DNA from 3 places in the Protofrankia sp. CiP1_Cm_nod3 genome. Region 2 is predicted to be linked to each of the others. Evidence: predicted binding sites of a transcription regulator. Region 2 holds the regulator's gene; each other region holds the start of a gene.
The links. The regulator LexA, encoded in region 2, represses DNA repair genes until DNA is damaged. The targets are predictions, from matches to a motif close to CGAACNNNNGTTCG.

Region 1 (8,045 bases), on a different contig from region 2:
GGCCCCGGAAGGCACCCGGGAAGGCGCCCGGAAGACTCTCAGCCCGCGGAAACCGCCCTGGGACCGGGCGTGTGGGCCGCGGCCACACTCGACCGGATCCATTCGACGATTTCGCCCGTGGTCGCTCCGGGCGTGAATATCTCGGCGACACCGAGTGCCTTCAGCTGCGGAATGTCAGCATCCGGTATGATCCCGCCACCGGTCACCACGATGTCGGTGGCGCCGCGCTCCCGCAGCAAATCCATCAGGCGCGCGAAAAGGGTCATGTGCGCGCCCGAGAGCACCGACAGGCCGATACAGTCTGCGTCCTCCTGGATAGCGGTCTCGACAATCTGCTCGGGCGTCTGGTGCAGACCGGTGTAGACGACCTCCATGCCCGCGTCCCGCAGTGCCCGCGCAATAACCTTGGCGCCGCGGTCGTGGCCGTCAAGACCAGGTTTGGCGACCACCACCCGGATACGTTCACCGGTTCCGCTCACGCGGCCTCCTTGCGTTTCCTGACACCATCCGGCCGGGACGTCGCCTCCCTGACGCGGTGCCCCGTACATGGCGTTCCGTGGCCCGATCTCTCCGTAGACCCTAGCCGGACGCACCGGCGGAAGCACGCTGTTGCCCGACGGGATCACAGCCGCCGCCGTACCGGCCGGCGGTCACGGCGAGAAACCAACAGTCGACATCCACCCGCTTTTTTTATACTCTCAGTAATGGTAGACGTCATGGCGGTTCCCAGCGGATGCCTCCCGGGCCGCGCTACGGCCCGTCTGGCGCGCACCGGCCGGGCCATCCCCGGTGGATGCCGGCCGGCTGGGCGCCGCCCGCGCGGTCGACGGCCTACCGGGCCAGGCCTGGCCGGCCGCGGCATCCGGGCAACGTCCGGGGGCTTCGTGCCTGCGAGTATCGTGCCGTTCCCGGGTCCTTCCCCGCGCGGGAGACCCGGACCCACGGCCGCGCGAGCAGGCCGATGATCGCGTTGCCTTCGGCCGGCCAGTTCGTGCGGCCAGCTGGTTCTTCGGACAACTGTCCGAGCACGGACGGGAGCAGGGCAATCGGAAAGCGTCAACTGGGGCCGGCGGGGGCGGCGGCAGGCAGAGCCACCAGATCGGTGAGCGCATCCGTGGCCCGTCGCGGCACACGCGTGACCCGCGGCCTGCTTGAGACACCGGGGGCGATCCGCGGCATGGCCACGGAGGCCACCTGGCTGGCGACCCATATCGCCTTTTACCCGATCGGGGCCGTCTCGGAACGGCTACGCGAACCGGCCGACCGCTACACCCTCGACGGCCTCTCCCCGCTGCGGCGCGGGCTGCTCGTCGGCGACATCGAAGCCGCGGGCACACCGATCCTGCTGGTCCATGGCCTGATCGACAACAGGTCGATCTTCACTCGGCTGCGCCGGTCGCTGCGCCGGCGAGGCTTCGGACGGGTCGCCACCGTGAACCTGCCGCTGTTCACCGCGGACGTCCCGACGGCGGCCCGCAAGCTGGCCGCGGTGGTCGAGACGATGTGCGAGCAGACGGGCTACCCGCGCATACACATCGTCGGGCACTCCCTCGGCGGCCTGGTCGCCCGCTACTACGTGCAGAAACTCGACGGCGACGCCCGTGTGCACACCCTGGTGACGCTGGGCACACCGCACGAGGGCACCCGCCTGGCCCGGCTGCTGCCCCCGATGGTGCCGTACACCCTGCTGCGCCAGCTCGTCCCGGGCTCGGACGTGGTCCGCGAGCTGGCCGAGCCCGCGCCGAACTGCCGGACCCGGTTCGTGGCCTTCTCCGGGGACCTGGACACGATCATCCGTCCGACCGAGGCGGCGCTCATCCGCCATCCGGACCTGACCGTCCGTAACCTGCGGGTTCCCGGCGTCGGCCACCACTCGCTGCCGTTCAACATCGACGTCGTCCATCGGATCGCGACCACGCTCGCGCATCTGGACGACGTCGAGTACACCGCCCCGGCCAGCGGACGCACCGGCCCTGACACCGGACGCACCGGCCTCGGCGGCGAGGAGGGGCCGGCGGAGGCAGGAGTGGAGATGGTGGCAGAGGCCGAGATGGCGGCAGGAGCCGAGATGGCGGCAGGAGCCGAGGCGGAGGTGCCGGCTACGGCCCCGAGATCCCTGCGTGATGCTCGTCCCGACCGCGCGTCATGGGCGGACGGCCGTCCAGCGGCCGGCGACTTCCAAGATGATCGAAATCTTCGTCACTCATAATGATGAAAAGGCAATAATTACACCGCTTCATACGTCGCGCCCACCGTGGGTGGGGGTGGTGCTAAAGCCCGTTTTGGGACGGTGTAGCGTTCAACCCGGTTTGCAGGCTTTTTCTCCTGCCGTGCCACGACATGCCGTGCCGTAACACGCCGTGACAGGGCATGCCGGGGCGCGGCAGAAGTTCTGTCGAGCAACGGGAGCGTGAGTTCGGGTTGTCGCAGCCCCCAGCCCGTAACTCAGGGCGGCATCGCGGTCAGGGCAGGGCCACGGGCCACGGCGGCCCGTCCGGTTCCGCCCGCCGGGCGGCCTTGGCAGCGCAGATCCGCCGTACCGGCATCGCCACCGCCGTGGTCTCCACCCTCGGCATCGTTATGATCAACACAACCGGTATCGCGCACTCCGAGCCGGTGGTCATTCCCGGCCTGCGCACCGCCGGGACGGTCGCCGACCCCGCGTCCGGCGGCGTGGCGGACGCCGCCACCGACAGGCTGAGCGACCCCGCCCTGCTCGGGCAGCAACGCGACGACGCCGCGCGACGCCAGGCCCAGGCCGACCGTGTCGACCGGGACGAGGCGCTGGCCCAGCTGTCCATCCTGCTCCTCCAGCAGCGGACCACGGCCACGGAGAGCGCGCGCCAGCAGGAGGAACTGCGCTGGGTCAGCCCGATACAGGCCAGGCTCACCCAGCATTTCGGCGGCGCGAACGGCCACCCCGGTATCGACCTCGGCGCGCCGATGGGGACCCCGGTCGTCGCCGCCCACGGCGGCATCATCATCTACGCGGGGTGGGAGTCCGGCTACGGCAACTTCGTCCAGATCCAGCACGCGAACAACGTGGTCACCTGCTACGCCCACCTGTCCCGGATCAGCGTCCGGGTCGGCCAGCAGGTCGCCACCGGCCAGCAGGTGGGCCTGGAGGGGTCGACCGGCTTCTCCACCGGGCCGCACCTGCACTTCGAGGTCCGGCTGGGCGGCCAGAACGGCACCAAGATCGACCCGCTCGCGTGGCTCGCCAGGCACAACGTCTCCTACTGACCGCCACCGTTCTCCCAGCATCGGCTACCAGCCTTCGACCAGCAGTTACCGGCCTTCAACCAGCGGCTACCGCCGGCCGCTCTTCCACCGGCCGTGCCGTGCCGTGCCGATGCCACCAACGTCCGGCGGGCATCGGTAACGGATAGCCGGCCATCAGGCAGCGGCAGCGGCAGCGGATGTCAGTACGGGCCAGCCGCCCGTCGGGCCTGCCGAACGCGGGTGCGCGGGACGCTCACAGCTTCTCGACGGGGGCATAGCGCAGGAGCAGGCGTTTGGTCCCGGTTCCCTCGCCGAAGTCGATGCTCACCTCGCGGTTGTCCCCCGCGCCGGCCACCGCGACGACCTGACCGAGCCCGAAGGTGTCGTGGTTGACCCGGTCCCCCAGGGACAGGTCGGGAATCGGGCGGGGGGCCGGCGCGGGCCGGCGCCCCGGCAGCCCGCCGACCCGCGCGCCGGACGGCCCCGCGGGCGCCGAGCCCCACGCGCTCGTCCGCGGGTGGGCGGCGGCCGACGCCGGCTGGGTGTTCCCCTGCCAGCCGACCAGCTCGGCCGGTACCTCCTCGAGGAACCGCGACGGCGGGTTGTACGCCGGCTGGCCCCAGGCGCTGCGGACCTCCGCCCGGGTCAGGTACAGCCGGACACGCGCCCGGGTGATGCCGACGTAGGCGAGCCTGCGTTCCTCCTCGAGCTCGGTGGAGTCGCCGAGCGTGCGCAGGTGCGGGAAGACACCGTCCTCCAGCCCGGTGAGGAAGACCACCGGGAACTCCAGCCCCTTGGCGCTGTGCAGCGTCATCAGGGTGACGGCCCCGGCGGCACCGCCCGCGCCGTCCGCGCCGCCCTCGCCATCCTCGGGGCCGGGCACCTGGTCGGCGTCGGCGACCAGGGAGACCTGCTCGAGGAAGTCCGCGAGCGAGCCCTGCGGGAACTGCTCGCTGAACTCCCGGGCGACGTTGGCCAGCTCCTGGAGGTTCTCCGCCCGCCCCTCGGCCTCGAGGGCGTCCGCGGCGGCCAGTTCGGTGAGGTAACCGGTCCGCTCCAGCACCGTCTCCAGCGCCGCGACCGGGCCGTCGGCCACGGCCGTGCGCAGCTCGGCGAGCAGAGCGGCGAAACCACGGACCGCGTTCGCCGACCGGGCGGCCAGGCCCGGGACCTCGTCCACCCGGTTCAGGGCGTCGGCGAAGGGGACGCGCTCGCGTTCGGCGAAGGCGGCGAGCATCGCCTCGGCCCGCTCGCCGATCCCCCGCCTGGGCACGTTGAGGATGCGCCGCAGGTTCACCGTGTCCGCCGGGTTCACCAGTACCCGCAGGTAGGCGAGCAGGTCCCGGACCTCACGGCGCTCGTAGAAGCGCACCCCGCCGATCACCCGGTAGGGCAGGCCGACCCGGATGAAGATCTCTTCAAAGACCCGGCTCTGGGCGTTGGTGCGGTAGAAGACGGCGACCTCGCCGGGACGCGCCAGCTCGGCGTCGGAGAGCCGGTCGACCTCGGCGGCGACGAAGGCGGCCTCGCCGTGCTCGCTGTCCGCGACATAGCCGACGATCTTCTCGCCGTCCCCGGCGTCCGACCACAGCCGCTTGGGCTTGCGCCGGGCGTTACGGGCTATCACCGCGTTCGCCGCGGACAGGATCGTCTGCGTGGACCGGTAGTTCTGCTCCAGCAGGATCACGGTGGCGTCGGGGTAGTCCTGCTCGAACTCGACGATGTTGCGGATGTTCGCGCCCCGGAAGGCGTAGATCGACTGGTCGGCGTCGCCGACCACGCACAGCTCGGCCGGCCCCACCGCGGGCCCGTCGGCGTCGGCGTCGGAGCCCGGCGGCACCGGAGCCGGCCGTACCGGCTCGCCGTCGACGGTCAGCCGGGGCGCCTGCCCCACCAGTTCCCGCACCAGGACGTACTGGGCGTGGTTGGTGTCCTGGTACTCGTCGATGAGGACGTGCCGGAACCGGCGTCGGTAGTGCTCGGCGACGTCCGGGAACGCCTGCAGCAGGTTCACCGTCGTCATGATCAGGTCGTCGAAGTCGAACGCGTTCGACTCGGCCAGCCGGCGCTGGTAGAGCCCGTAGACCTCGGCGACGGCACGTTCGGCATGGCCGGTCGCCCGGCTCATGGCGGTCTCCCAGTCGACCAGCTCGTTCTTCAGGTTGCTGATCCCGGTGGCGAGCGCGCGCGCCGGGTAGCGCTTCGGGTCGATGTCCAGGTCGCGCGCGACCAGCGTGACCAGGCGCTGGGCATCCGCCGCGTCGTAGATCGAGAAGCTGCTGGTGAACCCGATGCGCTTGGCGTGCGACCGCAGGATGCGCACGCAGGCGGAATGAAAGGTGCTCACCCACATCGCCCGGGTGCGGGTGCCGACGAGCGCGGCGACCCGCTCCTTCATCTCGTTCGCGGCCTTGTTGGTGAACGTGATCGCCAGGATCTCGCCGGCCCGGGCCCCGCGGGCGGCGAGCAGGTAGGCGATCCGGTTCGCCAGCACCCGCGTCTTGCCGGAGCCCGCGCCCGCGACGACGAGCAGCGGCGAGCCCGTGTGGACGACCGCCGCCCGCTGCTGCGGGTTCAGGCCGTCGAGCAGCGCGTCGGGAGCGAGCCGGGGCGTGGCGGGACGAGCGCCCGGCACACCCGGAGCCGTTGGCGACGCCGGCTCGTCCCGGTCGTCAGCGACGTCGTCGAAGCCGGGGTACGGGCCGAAGCCCGGGTACGGGCCGAAGTCGGGGTACGGGCCACCGGGAAGCGCGCTCATAGGGTTCCGATCATACGTTCGACGCCCGGCTCGTCCGACGGCGGTACATGGTTCTCACCCTACGAGGCCCCGGTGCGCGTCACGACCCGGCGTCCCGGTTCAGGCTGTCACACCCACACCACGCCGTGCTGTGGCTCGGCGACCCACAGCACGGTTCACGCTACAGCCCGCTTCATAGTGCGCACCACCGGTAGCCGCCGTCCCGCCACCGGGTGTGACGGGCGTCTGGCACGCGGGCGGGCCGGCGGGTTTGACGACCACCAGCGCCCAAGAGCAAAATAAAAAGGTGCCGCAGCACATTATGATCATTAATTAGGCGCGCGACCTTGCTCTCGCGGACGGGCTTTTCAGCCCGACGTGCTTTCGGAGCGACACCGACGGGTCCGCGCGCCTCGCCCTCCTGCCAGTTCGGCGGGGGGCTTTTTTTGTTGCCGCGGTCACGTCGGAGGTGGCCGCCGAGCTACCGGGAGCACGACGATGCGCCAACCGACCGAGAACCCGACACGTACCACCGGCGGGAGAACAGAGAGCACCGGAGAGACCTCCGGCAGGACGAGCGGGACCGACGCCGCTGGTAGCGCCGCTGGTACGGCACGCGCCACCGGGGAGACAGGCCGCGCCGGTACGGACGACACCGACGTCCCACCCAGATCCGGCGCGCCCGCGGCGTCCACGGACGGCGCCGACGGCGCTAACGGCACGCGGGCCCTCGAGACCATGAACCGCGGCACGACGAACCGCGGCACGACGAACCGAGACACGGTGGCCGTCGACCGCGACACGATCGACGTCGCCACAGCCGCGGTCGTCCTCGCGCCGGTGCTCCGGCGGACCAGGGTCACGCCCAGCGCTCACCTGTCCCGGCTGACCGGCGTGCCGGTGTGGCTGAAGTGCGAGAATGAACAACGCACCGCGTCGTTCAAGCTACGCGGCGCCTTCGCCCGGATCGCGCTCGCCGACCCCGCCGTCCGGGCCAGGGGGGTGGTCGCCGCCAGCGCCGGCAACCACGCCCAGGGCGTCGCGTACGCGGCGGCCCACTTCGGCGTCCCAGCCACGATCTTCGTCCCGGCCGGTGCGAGCCCGGTCAAGGTCGCGCGCACCCGCCGCCTCGGCGCGCGGGTCGAGCACGTCCATGGCGGGATCGACGCCGCCCTGCTGGCCGCCGAGTCCACCGCGCGCGGGCACGGCGGGCTGCTGGTGCATCCCTTCGACGATCCGGTCGTGATCGCCGGGCAGGGCACGATCGGGCTCGAGCTCACCGAGCAGGTCCCCGGCCTGCGGACCGTCCTGGTGGGTATCGGTGGCGGCGGCCTGATCAGCGGGATAGCGGCGGCGATCAGACAGCGGCGGCGCGACGTGCGGGTGATCGGCGTCCAGGCCGCGGGCGCGCCCGCCTTCGCCCTGTCCTGGCGCGCCGGCCGGCCGGTGTGCGTCCCGGCGGCCACCATCGCCGACGGCATAGCCGTGCGGACCCCGGGCAGCCTGACCCTGGCGCTCGCCACCGCCCTGGTGGACGATGTGATCACGGTCGACGAGGACGCGCTGTGGGAGGCGATGGCGGCGCTGCTGCGCGCCGACGGCCAGACGGTGGAGCCCGCCGGGGCCGCGGGGACGGCGGCGCTGCTGCGTCACCCCGAGCTCGCGCAGGGCCCGACCGCGGTGGTCCTCTCCGGCGGCAACATCGACCCGGTCACCGCCGGCCGTGTCCGCGCTCTGGCCGCCGGGCCCCTGCGCATCCCCGCCGCGTGACGTCCGGCCGCACCGCTCTTCTTTGCCGCACCGCATCTTCTTTTCCTTTTCTTTCTTCCCTGCGTACGCCGGGTGCGCCGGGTGCGCCGGGCCGCCGCGGCCCGGGTCACTCCCACTCGATGGTGCCGGGAGGCTTCGAGGTGATGTCGTACACCACCCGGTTGACCTGCTCGACCTCGTTGACCACCCGGTTCGAGATGCGTTCGAGCAGGTCGTAGGGCAGCCGGGCCCAGTCGGCGGTCATCGCGTCCTCGCTGGTGACCGCGCGCAGCACGACCGGATGCCCGTAGGTGCGCTCGTCCCCCTGGACCCCCAC
Region 2 (8,045 bases):
CAGCTGGGCGAGCCGGGCCAGCGCGTCCGCCTGGACCGGCCGCCCCTGGCATGCCCGCCGCACGCCGGCGATCACCTTCCCGCGGCTGAACGGCTCGGTGACACCGCTGCGCTTGATGACTCGCAGTGACGCCTCTTCGATCGTCGTGAAACGACGGCCGCAGGACGGGCACGACCGACGGCGACGGATCGCGGCGCCCTCCTCGGCCTCCCGGCTGTCGACAACCTTGCTGTCAGGGTGCCGACAGAACGGACACCGCACGCACAACCTCCAAGATCTTGTCGACTTACAGCCACGTAACTACAAGATGTTGTGGTCAACACTAGGACCGGACACCACGAGCTGGCAAGCTGGCCCACCCGCGGAACCTCATGACACATGCATCACAGAAGACCCTTCATGCGGACCTGTCATGACAGGCCCGTCATGGCAGGCCCGTCACGGCAGACGGAGCATCTGACCGGGGACGAGATCGGTCGTCTCCAGCCGGTTGAGGCCGGCCAGCCGGGCCACGACCACCCGGGTGTCACCGTCGGGAGCCAGCGCGCGCGCGATGCCCCACAGCGTCTCCCCGGAACGCACCACGTGGACGCGCACCGGCCGGTCGTCCCCGGTCGGCGCGGCCGACGACGTCACCCGGGCCACGGACAGCACCAGGCAGGACACCAGCATGACCAGGACAATCAGGACAACCCGGCCCCGCCCGGTCAGCCGCAGCGGAGGCTCAGCCGACGCCCGCATCGTCCACCTCCCCAACTTCCACCAGCACATACCACTTCCAACAACATGATCAAAGAACATCCGTTCGATCGAACGTCTGATCGAGTTTGTACCGCACGGTCCCGACGGAATCGTCGTGACACGCTCGAACAGACGTTTGAGATATCCGGCCGCGGCGGTTACGGTCGTAGCGATCAGATTCAGGTCAGATCCAGGTCGTGGCCGCCAGCTCCGGTTCACGGCAGAACGTCGGATATGCCGGGAGCGCAAGTCTGCCATGACCGACAACGAAGGAGTACGGCAGGGATGACCACCGACGACAACCGCACCCGCCGCGGCCGGCCACCCCGCGGCTCCGTGCGCGACCTGCCGGACGGGCCGGCGGACGCCACGGGCCTGACCCCCCGCCAGCGCAGGGTGCTTGAGGTGATCCGCGACGCCGTCGAGCGCCGAGGCTACCCGCCGAGCGTGCGGGAAATCGGCGATGCGGTGGGGCTCACGAGCACGTCCAGCGTCGCGCACCAGCTCAAGACGCTGGAGGAGAAGGGCTTCCTGCGCCGCGACCCGCACCGCCCGCGGGCCATGGAGGTCCTCTCCGCGCAGGCACCGGTACGCCCCGTGCCACGCCAGGCGCCCGCCGTTGGTACGCTCGCGGCAGGCTCGTCGGCGGCTGGCCCCGCACAGGCGGCCTATGTGCCGGTCCTCGGCCGCATCGCCGCGGGTGGGCCGATCCTCGCCGAGCAGGCGGTCGAGGAGGTCTTCCCGCTCCCCCGCGAGATCGTGGGGGAGGGCACCCTGTTCACCCTGCGGGTCGTCGGGGACTCCATGGTCAACGCCGCGATCTGCGACGGCGACTGGGTGGTCGTCCGCCAGCAGCCGGTCGCGGACAGCGGCGAGATCGTCGCCGCGATGATCGACGGCGAGGCGACGGTCAAGACGCTGCGCCGTCGTGACGGCCACGTCTGGCTCGAGCCGCAGAATCCGGCCTATGCTGACATTCCGGGTGACAGTGCGACGATCCTCGGCCGGATCGTCGCGGTTCTTCGCCGGGTCTGATCCTCCCGGGAGTGAGCATGGGCACAGGTGTCGACCGGCACCGCGCCGGCCGGGTCGTGGCTGTCGTCGGGCCGACAGCGGCCGGCAAGAGCGACCTGGCGATCGCGCTGGCCACCGAGCTGGGCGGTGAGATCGTCAACGCCGACTCCATGCAGCTCTACTGCGGGATGGACATCGGCACCGCCAAGGTGCCGCCGGCGGAACGCGGTGGTGTCCCCCATCACCTGCTCGATGTCTGGGAGGTCACCCGCGCCGCCGACGTAGCGTCCTACCAGGCGCTGGCCCGGCAGGCCGTCGACGGCCTGCTGGCCGCCGGCCGCACGCCGGTGCTCGTGGGCGGCTCCGGGCTCTACGTCCGGGCCGTCCTCGACGACCTCGCCTTCCCCGGCACCGACCCGGCCGTACGGGGACGGCTGGAGCGGGAGCTGTCCGAGCGGGGCCCGGCCGCGCTGCACGCCGATCTCGCCGCGCGGGCGCCGGCGGCGGCGGCGGCCATCCTGCCTGGCAACGGCCGGCGTATCGTGCGCGCGCTGGAGGTGGTGGAGCTCACCGGCGGCTTCACCGCCTCCCTGCCGGAGCACCGCTCGGTCTACGACGTGGTCCAGTTCGGCATCGACCACCCGCAGCTCGACGAGAGGATCGCCGGCCGGGTGGCCGGTATGTGGGCCGCCGGCATGATCGAGGAGGTCCGCGCCCTCGTCGACATGGGCCTGCGGGACGGCCCCACCGCGTCCCGGGCGCTGGGCTACGCCCAGGTTCTCGCCTGGCTCGACGGCGCGCTCGATTCGGCCGAGTCGGCCCGGCTCGCGACAATCGCCGCGACGCGCCGACTTGCACGCAGACAAAGGTCGTGGTTTCGGCGCGATCCTCGCATAATTTGGCTGGACCGTCCCGACGTCGAACAGGTGGCGGGCATGGTCGACTCGGCCTGAACGTGCGACGACTCCGTGGCTCGTTCTTCCCGCCGGCTGGAGACACCCGTCGTCTGGAGACATGTGTGACCGCGATCGAGTTGAACCTCGTCCCGGCCCTGTGTGCCGCGTTCGACGACGGGTCGTTACAACTGCACTACCAGCCCGAGGTCGACCTGCGCACCGGGTCGGTCCCCGGGATGGAGGCGTTCCTGCGCTGGCACCATCCCGACCGGGGGCTGATGAACCCGTCGCAGTTCATGCCGGCCGCCGCGGCCGCGGGCCTGTCCGACCAGGTCGGCCGCTGGGTGTTACGCACCGCCGTGGCCGAGGCCCGGACATGGCACGAAATGGCCGCGGGAACCGCGATCCGCCCGCCCCGGCTGTGGGTCAACGTGACCGCCGACCAGCTGACCCGGCCCGGTTTCGCGATCGAGGTGGAACAGCTCCTGCACGGCCGTGCGCTGCCGCCGGGAGCGCTCGGGCTGGAGTTCACCGAACAGACCCTCGGCCTCGCGCGCGTCGGGGTGCCCCGGCTGCTGGCCCGGCTGCGCTCGTTCGGGCCGGCCATCGGCGTCGACGGCTTCGGCACCTGGTACGCGTCGCTGTCCACCCTCGACGTCCTGCCGCTGGACATGGTGAAGATCGATGGCCGCTTCCTGCACGCGATGCAGCGGGACCTGGAGGGCGAGGCTGTCCTGGCCTCGATCATCACACTGGCCCACCGGCGGCGGCTGGTCGTGACCGCCGAGGGCGTCGACAGCGCGGTCACGGCGTCCCGGCTGGCGGCGATGCACTGTGACCGGGGAGCCGGCCGCCTGTTCTGCCCGCCCGTCCCCACCGACGACGCCCGGATGATCGCCCTGGGCCGCGGCCGGCCGAACCGGCGCCACGGGCGCTCCCGGCCGGCCAGCGGCACGGGACGCGCCGGGCGCGCCGCGCCCGACCGCGGTGACCGGGCCACCGGCACCGCCAGCATGGCCGCCGTCATCTGACCGGGAACCACCGTCGTCCGGTCGAGAAAATTCGGTCGCGGCCCCGGAACGGACGTGGGAGCCTGCGATAAAGGAGGCAGCGACATGACGTTTCCCGCCCTCTTCGACGCCTCCGGCGAGGCGCTCGACCTCGCCGACCGTCTGGCACTGCGCCGGGTACCAGGCCTGGCAACCGAGCTCGACGACGTCACCGAGGTCGAGTACCGCCAGCTCCGGCTGGAGCGGGTGGTCCTCATCGGGGTGTGGACCTCGGGCACGGCCGCCGAGGCGGAGACCTCCATGGCCGAGCTCGCCGCCCTGGCGGCCACGGCCGGCTCGGTCATCCTGGACGCGCTCGTCCAGCGTCGGGACACTCCCGACTCGGCGACGTACGTCGGCTCCGGCAAGGCGCGTGAGCTGCGCGACGTCGTCACCGCCACCGGCGCCGACACCGTCGTCTGCGACGGTGAGCTGACCCCCGGCCAGCTGCGCCAGCTGGAGGACGTCGTCAAGGTCAAGGTCATCGACCGGACCGCGCTGATCCTCGACATCTTCGCCCAGCACGCCACCTCCCGGGAGGGCAAGGCCCAGGTCGAGCTCGCGCAGCTGCAGTACATGCTGCCGCGGCTGCGTGGCTGGGGTGAGTCGATGTCCCGCGCCGGTGGTGGCATCGGCACCCGCGGCCCCGGCGAGACGAAGATCGAGACGGACCGGCGGCGGCTGCGCACGCGCATGGCCAGGCTCCGCCGGGAGCTCGCCGGGATGAAGACGGTCCGGACGACCAAACGCTCGGCGCGGCAGCGCAGCGGCATCCCCGCGGTCGCGATCACCGGCTACACCAACGCCGGCAAGTCCTCGCTGCTCAACCGGCTGACCGGCGCCGGGGTGCTGGTCGAGGACGCCCTGTTCGCCACGCTGGACCCGGCCGTGCGGCGGGCCACGCTGCCCGACGGCCGGACGTTCACCCTCGCCGACACCGTCGGCTTCGTCCGCCACCTGCCGCACCAGATCGTGGAGGCGTTCCGCTCCACCCTGGAGGAGGTCGCCGACGCCGACCTGCTGCTGCACGTCGTCGACGGCTCGCATCCCGACCCGATGTCACAGATCTCCGCGGTCCGCACCGTGATCAACGACATCGACGCCGGGGACGTCCCCGAGCTGCTGGTCGTGAACAAGATCGACGCCGCCGGCCCGGACGTGCTCGCCCGGGTGCGCCGCGCCGTCCCCGGCGCGCTCCTCGTCTCGGCGCGCACCGGGGAGGGGCTGGCCGCCCTGGTGGCGGAGCTGACCGAGCGCGTCCCCCACCCCGACGTCGAGGTGTGCGTGCTGCTGCCGTTCACCCGCGGTGACCTGGTCTCCCGGGTGTACGCCCGCGGGGAGGTCCTCGGCCTCGAGCACACGGCGACCGGCACGGTCCTGCGGGCCCGGGTACCGGCCGAGCTCGCCTCCCAGCTCACCAGCTTCTTCCTCGAACCGGCCTGAGGCTGGCCTGAGGCTGGCGGGCCTACGCGGCCCGCTGGCCCACGCCGTTGCGCCAGAACTCGACCAGCAGCGCGGCGGTGACCTCCGGGTTCTCGGTCGCCGGCGAATGCGCCGCCCCGGCGATCACCTCGTAGCGGGCGTCCAGGCGTGCCGCCATCTCCGCCTGCAGACGCGGCGGCCAGGCGTCGTCGGCGGCCCCGTGGGCGACCAGCACGGGTACGTCGTCCTGGCTGACGGCGTCAGCGAGCTCACCGACCCGGTCGGGTTCGCTCAGCAGCTGCTCCCCCATCACCCGCAGGCCGACGTTGCTGCTGGCGAAGAACCGGCGCTCCAGGAACTCCAGGCCACCGGGCGGGTACACGGCGGTGTCCGCGGCCCGCATGGCGGCCCATACCGCGTCCCGGCCGCTGCGCTTGTACACCACCCGCATGGCCTGCAGCGCGATCCGCCGAGGGCCGACGATCCCGGCCGGGCCGGAGCTGAGCAGCACGAGGCTTGCCACGCACGACGGGCGGGCGATGACCGCGGTCCGCGCGACCAGCCCCCCGAAGGAATGGCCGAGCAGGTGCACCGGGCGACCGATCTCGTCGGCCACCCGGCCGACGTGTCCGGCCAGCGCGTCGACCGTGCAGTCCCGCTCCGGGTCGGCCGCGGGTGACTCGTACTGGCCGTGCTGGTCGACCGCGACCACGTCGAACCCGGCCCGCGCGAGCCGCGGAATGATCGGCAGGAAGTCCTCCTTGCTCCCGGTGTAACCGGGCAGCAGGACGACCGGCGGGTCGACGGGCGATCCGGCTCGTAGGACCGCGAGGCTCGCGCAGGTCGAGTGCTGTACCCCGGATGGCAGTTCCGTCGACCTCGAGATCATTACCCAGGACTCCCCTGCTCCCACACGGCGACCACGTACCCCACACCGTAAGGGGCGGCGACATACTCAGCACGAGACGTCCATGACCACGTGCGCGTGTCGCTCATGGTGATGCCCGGATCGTGCGCTGTGGCGGTGACGGTAGCACCGGCAAGCCGCGCGCCGGCGAGTACCTGCCACGACGCGCGGCCCGCCGCCAGCAGCTCCCGCGAGAGAGCCGGGTCCAGGCGCAGCAGCGCGGCCGCGTCGCCGGCGGCGAGCGCCGCCGCCACCGCGGCGTCGTGGCCGTCCGCGCGGCTGTCGAACCCGCCGGGCGCGCCGGCCGTCCGCCGTGCGCTGCCGTCGCCCATCACCAGCAGGGCGACCCGCCGCGCCGAGCCGGCGAGCTCGGCGCCGATCCGGGCGGCGTCCGCCGCGCTGGTCGTCGCGCTCACGCCGAAGCCGGTGACCGCGCCCTCCCACCGGGCCTGCCCGAGCAGCCAGGCCCCGACCGTCAGCGACAGCGGCAGCGCCGGGGCCGCCTCCGGCGTGGGAGAGGCCGCCGCGGGAGGATCCGGGACGCGTCCCAGCGTGACCGACAGCGGCACTCCGTAACCGGCCATGCTTCCGGACTCGCCTGCGGCGTACGGCCCGGTCCGTGGCGCGTCACCCACGACGACGACCACGTCCGGGCCGCCGGCCACAAGCCGGCGCACGGCCTGGACCGCCGGCTCACGCACCGCGACGGCCTCACCGGCGGCGAGCTCGGGGACGAGCAACGGTGGATGCGGGCAGAGCACCGCCGCCGTCAGCGTCACCGCCGCAGCGCGGGCATGCCGAGCAGCGTGGGCGCGCCCGCGGCGGCCGCGGCGGCCGGCCGTTCCCGCTCGGCCTCCCACAGGTCACCGGCCCTGGTCCGCCGGTGGGCGAGCAGCGGGCCGTCCGCGACGAGGTGATGGGGCGCGCCCCGCGTGACCGCCGTCCGCACCACGTCACCGGGACGGATCAGGGTGGCCGACGGCGCGCCCAGATGGACCAGCCGGCCGTCCCGGGCGCGACCGGAACGCCGCCCGGTGGCGGCGTCCTTGCGCCCCTCCCCCTCGACGACGAGGACCTCCACCGGCTGGCCGACGAGCGCGCGGTTGCCCACCCAGGAGACCTCGTCCTGGACCGCCACGAGCCGTTCGTAGCGGTCCCGCACGACGGCCGGGTCGACCTGGCCGTCCATGGTGGCGGCCGGGGTGCCCGCCCGCGGGGAGTACTGGAAGGTGAAGGCCCCGGCGAACCGCGCCTGGCGCACCACGTGCAGGGTGTCGGCGAAGTCGGCCTCCGTCTCGCCCGGGAAGCCCACGATGATGTCGGTGGTGATGGCGGCGTGCGGCATCGCGGCCCGGACCCGCTCGAGGATTCCCAGGAAGCGCTCCTGGCGGTAGGAGCGGCGCATCCGCCGCAGCACCGCGTCCGACCCCGACTGCAGCGGCATGTGCAGCTGCGGGCAGACGTTCGGGGCCGTCGCCATCGCCTCGATCACGTCGTCGGTGAAGTCCCGTGGATGCGGTGAGGTGAACCGGACCCGCTCCAGCCCCTCGATCGTCCCGCAGGCGTGCAGCAGCTTCGCGAACGCCCCGGGATCGCCCAGCGACCGGCCGTAGGAGTTCACGTTCTGGCCGAGCAGGGTGATCTCGATGACGCCGTCGGCGACCAGCGCCTCGACCTCGGCCAGGACGTCGCCCGGACGCCGGTCGGTCTCCCTGCCCCGCAGGCTCGGCACGATGCAGAAGGTGCAGGTGTTGTCACAGCCGACGCTGATGCTCACCCACGCCGAGTGGTGCGTCGAGCGGCGGGAGGGCAGCGCGCTGGGGAAGACCTCCAGCGCCTCGACGATCTCGACCTCGGCCGCCGCGTTGTGCCGTGCGCGCTCGAGCAGCACGGGCAGCCGGTGCAGGTTGTGGGTGCCGAAGACGACATCCACCCAGGGCGCCCGCTCGGTGATCGTCGCACGGTCCTTCTGCGCGAGACAGCCGCCGACCGCGATCTGCATGCCCGGATGCTGCT
Region 3 (5,130 bases), on a different contig from region 2:
GGTCACGGCCGAGCAGGCCCGGATCGCCGAGGACGCCGGCGCCGTCGCCGTGATGGCCCTGGAACGGGTGCCCGCCGACATCCGCGCCCAGGGCGGGGTCGCCCGGATGAGCGACCCGGAGATGATCGAATCGATCATCGAGGCGGTGTCGATCCCGGTGATGGCCAAGGCGCGCATCGGCCACTTCGTCGAGGCCCAGGTGCTCCAGGAGCTGGGGGTCGACTACGTCGACGAGTCCGAGGTCCTCACCCCGGCCGACCCGCACCACCACATCGACAAGTGGCGGTTCACCGTCCCGTTCGTGTGCGGCGCGACCAACCTGGGGGAGGCGCTGCGCCGGATCGGCGAGGGCGCGGCCATGATCCGCTCGAAGGGCGAGGCGGGCACCGGCGAGGTTTCCAACGCGGTCGTGCACATGCGCACGATCCGGGCGGAGATCGCGCGGCTGTCCGCGCTGCCGCCCGACGAGCTCTTCGCCGCGGCCAAGGAGCTGCGCGCTCCCTACGAGCTGGTCGCCGAGGTCGCGCGGCTCGGCGCGCTGCCGGTCGTGCTGTTCACCGCCGGTGGCATCGCCACGCCCGCGGACGCCGCCCTGATGATGCAGCTGGGGGCGGACGGTGTGTTCGTCGGCTCGGGCATCTTCAAGTCCGGTGACCCGGCGCGGCGCGCCCGGGCGATCGTCGAGGCCACCACCATGTACGCCCACGCGGGCGTCATCGCGAAGGTCTCCCGCGGCCTCGGCGAGGCCATGGTCGGCATCAACGTCAGCGATCTTGCGCCCGCGGACCGCTTCGCCGACCGCGGATGGTGAGCTGTCCCGAGGCGCACTGGCCCCAGACCGCCTCGGAGCGCGAGGCCGCGCCGGCACAGGTCAGGCCGGCACGCGGCGCGGCGCGGCTGGGCGTGCTGGCGCTGCAGGGCGACGTCCGCGAGCATTCCCGGGCGCTGGCCGCGCTCGGCGTCCAGGTCGTCGAGGTGCGCCGGCCGTCCGATCTGGACACTCTGGACGGGCTGGTGCTGCCCGGCGGCGAGTCCACCACGATCGGCCGGCTGCTGCGGGTGTTCGAGCTGCTGGAGCCGCTGCGGGACGCGATCGCGGCCGGGCTGCCGGTGTTCGGGTCGTGCGCGGGCATGATCCTGCTGGCCGGGGACGTCCTGGACGGCAGGCCCGGCCAGCCGCTGCTGGGCGGGCTGGACGTGGTCGTGCGGCGCAACGCCTTCGGCCGCCAGGTCGACTCGTTCGAGGCGGAGATCGACATCGCCGGTGTCGCCGGCGGCCCGGTCCGGGCGGTCTTCATCCGGGCGCCCTGGGTGGAGAAGATCGGGGACGAGGTCGAGGTGCTCGGTAGGGTCGGTGACAGGATTGTGGCCGTCCGCCAGGCGGGCGTGCTGGCGACCGCGTTCCATCCGGAGCTCACCGGCGACGGGCGGATACACGAACTGTTCGTCGGCATGGTGGAAGGCGCGCGGGGCAGACGGGCCGCACGGGGCACACCTGCGCACGAGGCCTAGCCGCACAGGGCACGGCTCCACAGGGGCACGGGGCGCGGGGCACAGCTGTACGGGGCACAGATGGCAGGCAGGAGCAGGGACAGGGTGAGGGGCACGGCATGAGCGGTCACTCCAAGTGGGCGACCACCAAGCACAAGAAGGCCGTCATCGACGCGCGCCGCGGCAAGCTGTTCGCGAAGCTGATCAAGACGGTCGAGGTGGCGGCCAAGACCGGCGGCGGGGATCCGGCCGGGAACCCGACGCTCGCGGACGCCATCGCCAAGGCGAAGTCGCAGTCGGTACCGAACGACAACATCGACCGCGCCGTGAAGCGGGGATCGGGCGAGCTCGCCGGCGGGGCCAGCTACGAGGAGATCACCTACGAGGCGTACGCGCCGAACGGGGTGGCCGTGCTGGTCGAGTGCCTGACCGACAACCGCAACCGGGCCGCCTCGGACGTGCGGGTGGCCATCACCCGCAACGGCGGCAGCGTCGCCGATCCAGGGTCGGTGTCCTACCTGTTCAACCGCAAGGGCGTCGTCCTGGTCACGAAGACCCCTGACCTCGGTGAGGACGACGTCCTGGCCGCGGTGCTCGACGCCGGCGCGGAGGAGGTCAACGACCTCGGTGACACCTTCGAGGTCGTCTCGGAGGCCACGGACCTCAACGCGGTGCGCGTCGGGGCCACCGGCGCGGGGCTCACGGTGGCCTCGGCGGACCTGTCCTGGCTGCCCAGCGTCAGCGTGCCGCTGGACGAGGAGGCGGCGCGCAAGGTCCTCAAGCTCGTCGAGGCACTCGAGGACCTCGACGACGTCCAGAATGTCTGGTTCAACGCCGACATCTCCGATGAAATCATGGAGCTGGTCTCGGCCTGAACGGCTCCCCGGCGGCGCCGGTGCCACCGCGATTCCGAGACCTCCGACATCGCCGTTCGTGCCGATATCGTCACAGTATGGGCATAGACCGTTCCGGAATACGTGCCGTCATGGAGTATGTTGTGACGGATTGTATCGCTCTGGGGTACTTGTTGTTACGGGGGTGTGTTGTTGCGGGGGTAGGCGTGGTCAGTCCGTGTCCCGGTCGCGGATGCACTCCTCGGCGAAGGACAGCGCCCGCAGGTGGTAGGAGCGGGCCGCCCACCCCAGGCTGATGTTGTGGCCCGCGCCGCGCTGCCGGACCAGCTCGAAGTGCGGCGCGGCGCTGAACGCGGCCCGCAGCTCGGCATCCATCGCCTCGTCAAGATCCCACCAGGCCTCGTGGTCGGCGAGCGTCCAGCGGACCGGCACCCGCACCCGCGGGCCCAGCAGAGGCAGCCACCGCGGCCACTTCGCGGCATCGGATGCCTCGCCGGCCGGCACGGGGGCTGTCGGTACCGTCCCCAGGACGAACGTGCCGGGCGGGTACAGGTGCTCCGGCCCCCAGAACAGCCTGCGGGCCGCGAGGGCATGCTCCCGGTGGATCTCGGCGGCGCTGCTGTCGGCGGCGATCCGCGACGGCCACAGGCCGTCACGGTATCGGGCTCCCACCCCGGAGACGTCGAGCCCGAGCAGACGCTCGCCGCGTTCGTCCGCGGCGAGCGACACCGACAGCATCGTGCCGAACGAGTGGCCGATCAGGAACAGGCCCGCCCCCACGGCATGGGACGCGGTGAACGCCTCCAGCGCCCGCCAGGTGATGGCGGTCTGCCCGGCCAGCCGCTGGTGGGGCAGGCCGAGCCCCGCCGACGCTCCGTAGCCGGGGCGGTCCAGCGCCAGCACGCTGAATCCCAGGGCCGTGCCGATGGCCAGCAGGGACAGGTCCGGGTGCGTCCGGCCGTGGAAGTAGGATGCGCGCATCCCCCCGCCGGGCAGGCCGACGACGAGAGCCCGCGGCTGGCCGTCGGGCTCGGCCAGCAGCCCGGACAGTTCCACGTCACCGGCGTCGAGGCGGACGTGACGTGGCTGGCCCGGCGGATCCGCGCGTGGCGCCCGCCCGTCGCCGTGTCCGGCCGCCGGCCCGGCTGGCTGCGCCGGCACGGCTGGCTGCGCCAGCACGGCCGGCTCGGTGCCGGCGGCGGGATCGGAGCCCATGCGTGGACCTCATTTCCCGGTTTCCCGGCGTCTCCCGGTGCTTGTCGGCAGGATTTCCCGTTGGCCCGGCGGGGCGTCGGCGATCTCCACGGGGCACCGCCGGTCATCTCACCATATGCTGATCCGCACCGGGCCGATGGCCGCGGGTGGCGTTGCGGACAGCCGGTTGACGCCGGCCGCCGGCGGTGGGTGATGGCCGGGCCGCTGCCCGGCCGGCGGTGGGTGTTTGTCGGGTCGGCGTCTGGGTAGGCGTGTCGCTGCGCTCGAACAGGCGTTCAGGCATGCCACAATCGTGGCGAACCGCCGGGAGGGCCGGTTCCCCGGCCCGCTGGCGGGCCGAGGGCTGCGTGATCACGGTTGTCTCCCCGGGTTGTCGTCCCGGGCTGGCAGCCGGCCGCTGCGGGCCGTCCGGCGGTCACGATGCCCGGCGGACGGTCGGGACGACGGTCGACGAGCTGGTCGTGGAGGGTGCCGGTGCTGGTGCTGGGGGTCGATCCGGGGCTTACCCGCTGCGGTCTCGGGGTTGTCGAGGGCGGGCCGGGCCGGCGGGCGTCGCTGGTCGAGGTCGGTGTGCTGCGCACGCCCGCCGCCGACGACGTCGCCGCCCGGCTGTGGGCGCTCGAACGCGGCTTCGGTGAGTGGATGGACCGGCACCGCCCCGACGCGGTCGCTGTCGAGCGGGTGTTCAGCCAGGCCAACGTCCGGACGGTCATGGGTACCGCGCAGGCCGGGGCGGTGGCGATCGTCAGCGCGGCCCGCCGTGGCCTGCCGGTCGCGCTGTACACCCCCAGCGAGGTGAAGGCCGCGGTGAGCGGGAGCGGCCGGGCGGACAAGGCCCAGGTCACCTTCATGGTCAGCCGCCTGCTGGGGCTGTCCGACCCGCCGCGGCCGGCCGACGCCGCCGACGCCCTGGCTCTTGCGCTGTGCCACCTGTCGCGGGGGCCGGCGCTCGCCCGGATGCAGGCCGCAGTCAGGCAGGCTTCCGCGGCCGCCAGCGGGAGCCGCAGATGATCGCGTCCGTGGCCGGGACGGTTGCCGCCCTGTCGCCCGACGCCGCCGTCGTCGAGGTGGGCGGGGTCGGGCTGCTCGTCCAGTGCACCCCCACGACCCTGGCCGGGCTGCGGGTCGGGCAGCAGGCACGACTGGTCACCACCCTGGTCGTCCGGGAGACCGAGCTGACGCTCTACGGCTTCGTCGACGCCAACGAGCGTGACGTCTTCGAGACCCTGCAGAGCGCCTCCGGGGTCGGCCCCCGGCTCGCCCAGGCCGTGCTCGGCGTCCACAGCCCGGACAGCGTCCGCCGTGCGGTCGCGGCGGAGGATCTCGCGGCGCTGACGAAGGTGCCCGGCATCGGCCGCAAGGGCGCGCAGCGCATCGTCCTCGACCTCAAGGACCGGCTCGGCCCGCCCACGCCGATGCCGTCCGCGGGAGATGACGGTGTGGGTGGGGGCGGGGGCACCGGCGGCGGTGCCACGCCGGCCGCGGGTACGGGTGTCGCCGCCGCCGAGCAGGTCCGTCTTGCGCTGCTCGGGCTCGGTTACACCGCGCGGGAGGCCGACGACGCGCTGGC

Region 1: a site for LexA is predicted at 5,988-6,001, ahead of pcrA (DNA helicase PcrA). Genes of this name have one in related genera too.
Region 3: a site for LexA is predicted at 3,825-3,838, ahead of ruvC (crossover junction endodeoxyribonuclease RuvC). Genes of this name have one in related genera too.

What each region holds. Positions count from the first base shown of each region.
Region 1 is NZ_CEVIVD010000025.1:15,508-23,552, forward strand. It holds gene AC5LUJ_RS07635 (cobalamin B12-binding domain-containing protein) at 39-479, opposite strand; gene AC5LUJ_RS07640 (alpha/beta fold hydrolase) at 1,136-2,209, shown strand; gene AC5LUJ_RS07645 (M23 family metallopeptidase) at 2,518-3,243, shown strand; gene pcrA (DNA helicase PcrA) at 3,476-5,980, opposite strand; gene AC5LUJ_RS07655 (threonine/serine dehydratase family protein) at 6,458-7,729, shown strand; gene guaA (glutamine-hydrolyzing GMP synthase) at 7,836-8,045, opposite strand, start outside.
Region 2 is NZ_CEVIVD010000004.1:64,248-72,292, reverse strand. It holds gene nrdR (transcriptional regulator NrdR) at 1-261, opposite strand, end outside; gene AC5LUJ_RS02315 (LysM peptidoglycan-binding domain-containing protein) at 439-741, opposite strand; gene lexA (transcriptional repressor LexA) at 1,027-1,776, shown strand; gene miaA (tRNA (adenosine(37)-N6)-dimethylallyltransferase MiaA) at 1,794-2,708, shown strand; gene AC5LUJ_RS02300 (EAL domain-containing protein) at 2,774-3,682, shown strand; gene hflX (GTPase HflX) at 3,767-5,143, shown strand; gene AC5LUJ_RS02290 (alpha/beta fold hydrolase) at 5,166-6,011, opposite strand; gene AC5LUJ_RS02285 (class III extradiol ring-cleavage dioxygenase family protein) at 6,011-6,808, opposite strand; gene miaB (tRNA (N6-isopentenyl adenosine(37)-C2)-methylthiotransferase MiaB) at 6,805-8,045, opposite strand, start outside.
Region 3 is NZ_CEVIVD010000057.1:16,562-21,691, reverse strand. It holds gene pdxS (pyridoxal 5'-phosphate synthase lyase subunit PdxS) at 1-811, shown strand, start outside; gene pdxT (pyridoxal 5'-phosphate synthase glutaminase subunit PdxT) at 805-1,512, shown strand; gene AC5LUJ_RS13015 (YebC/PmpR family DNA-binding transcriptional regulator) at 1,611-2,366, shown strand; gene AC5LUJ_RS13010 (alpha/beta hydrolase) at 2,556-3,560, opposite strand; gene ruvC (crossover junction endodeoxyribonuclease RuvC) at 4,035-4,571, shown strand; partial or broken gene ruvA (Holliday junction branch migration protein RuvA) at 4,568-5,130, shown strand, end outside.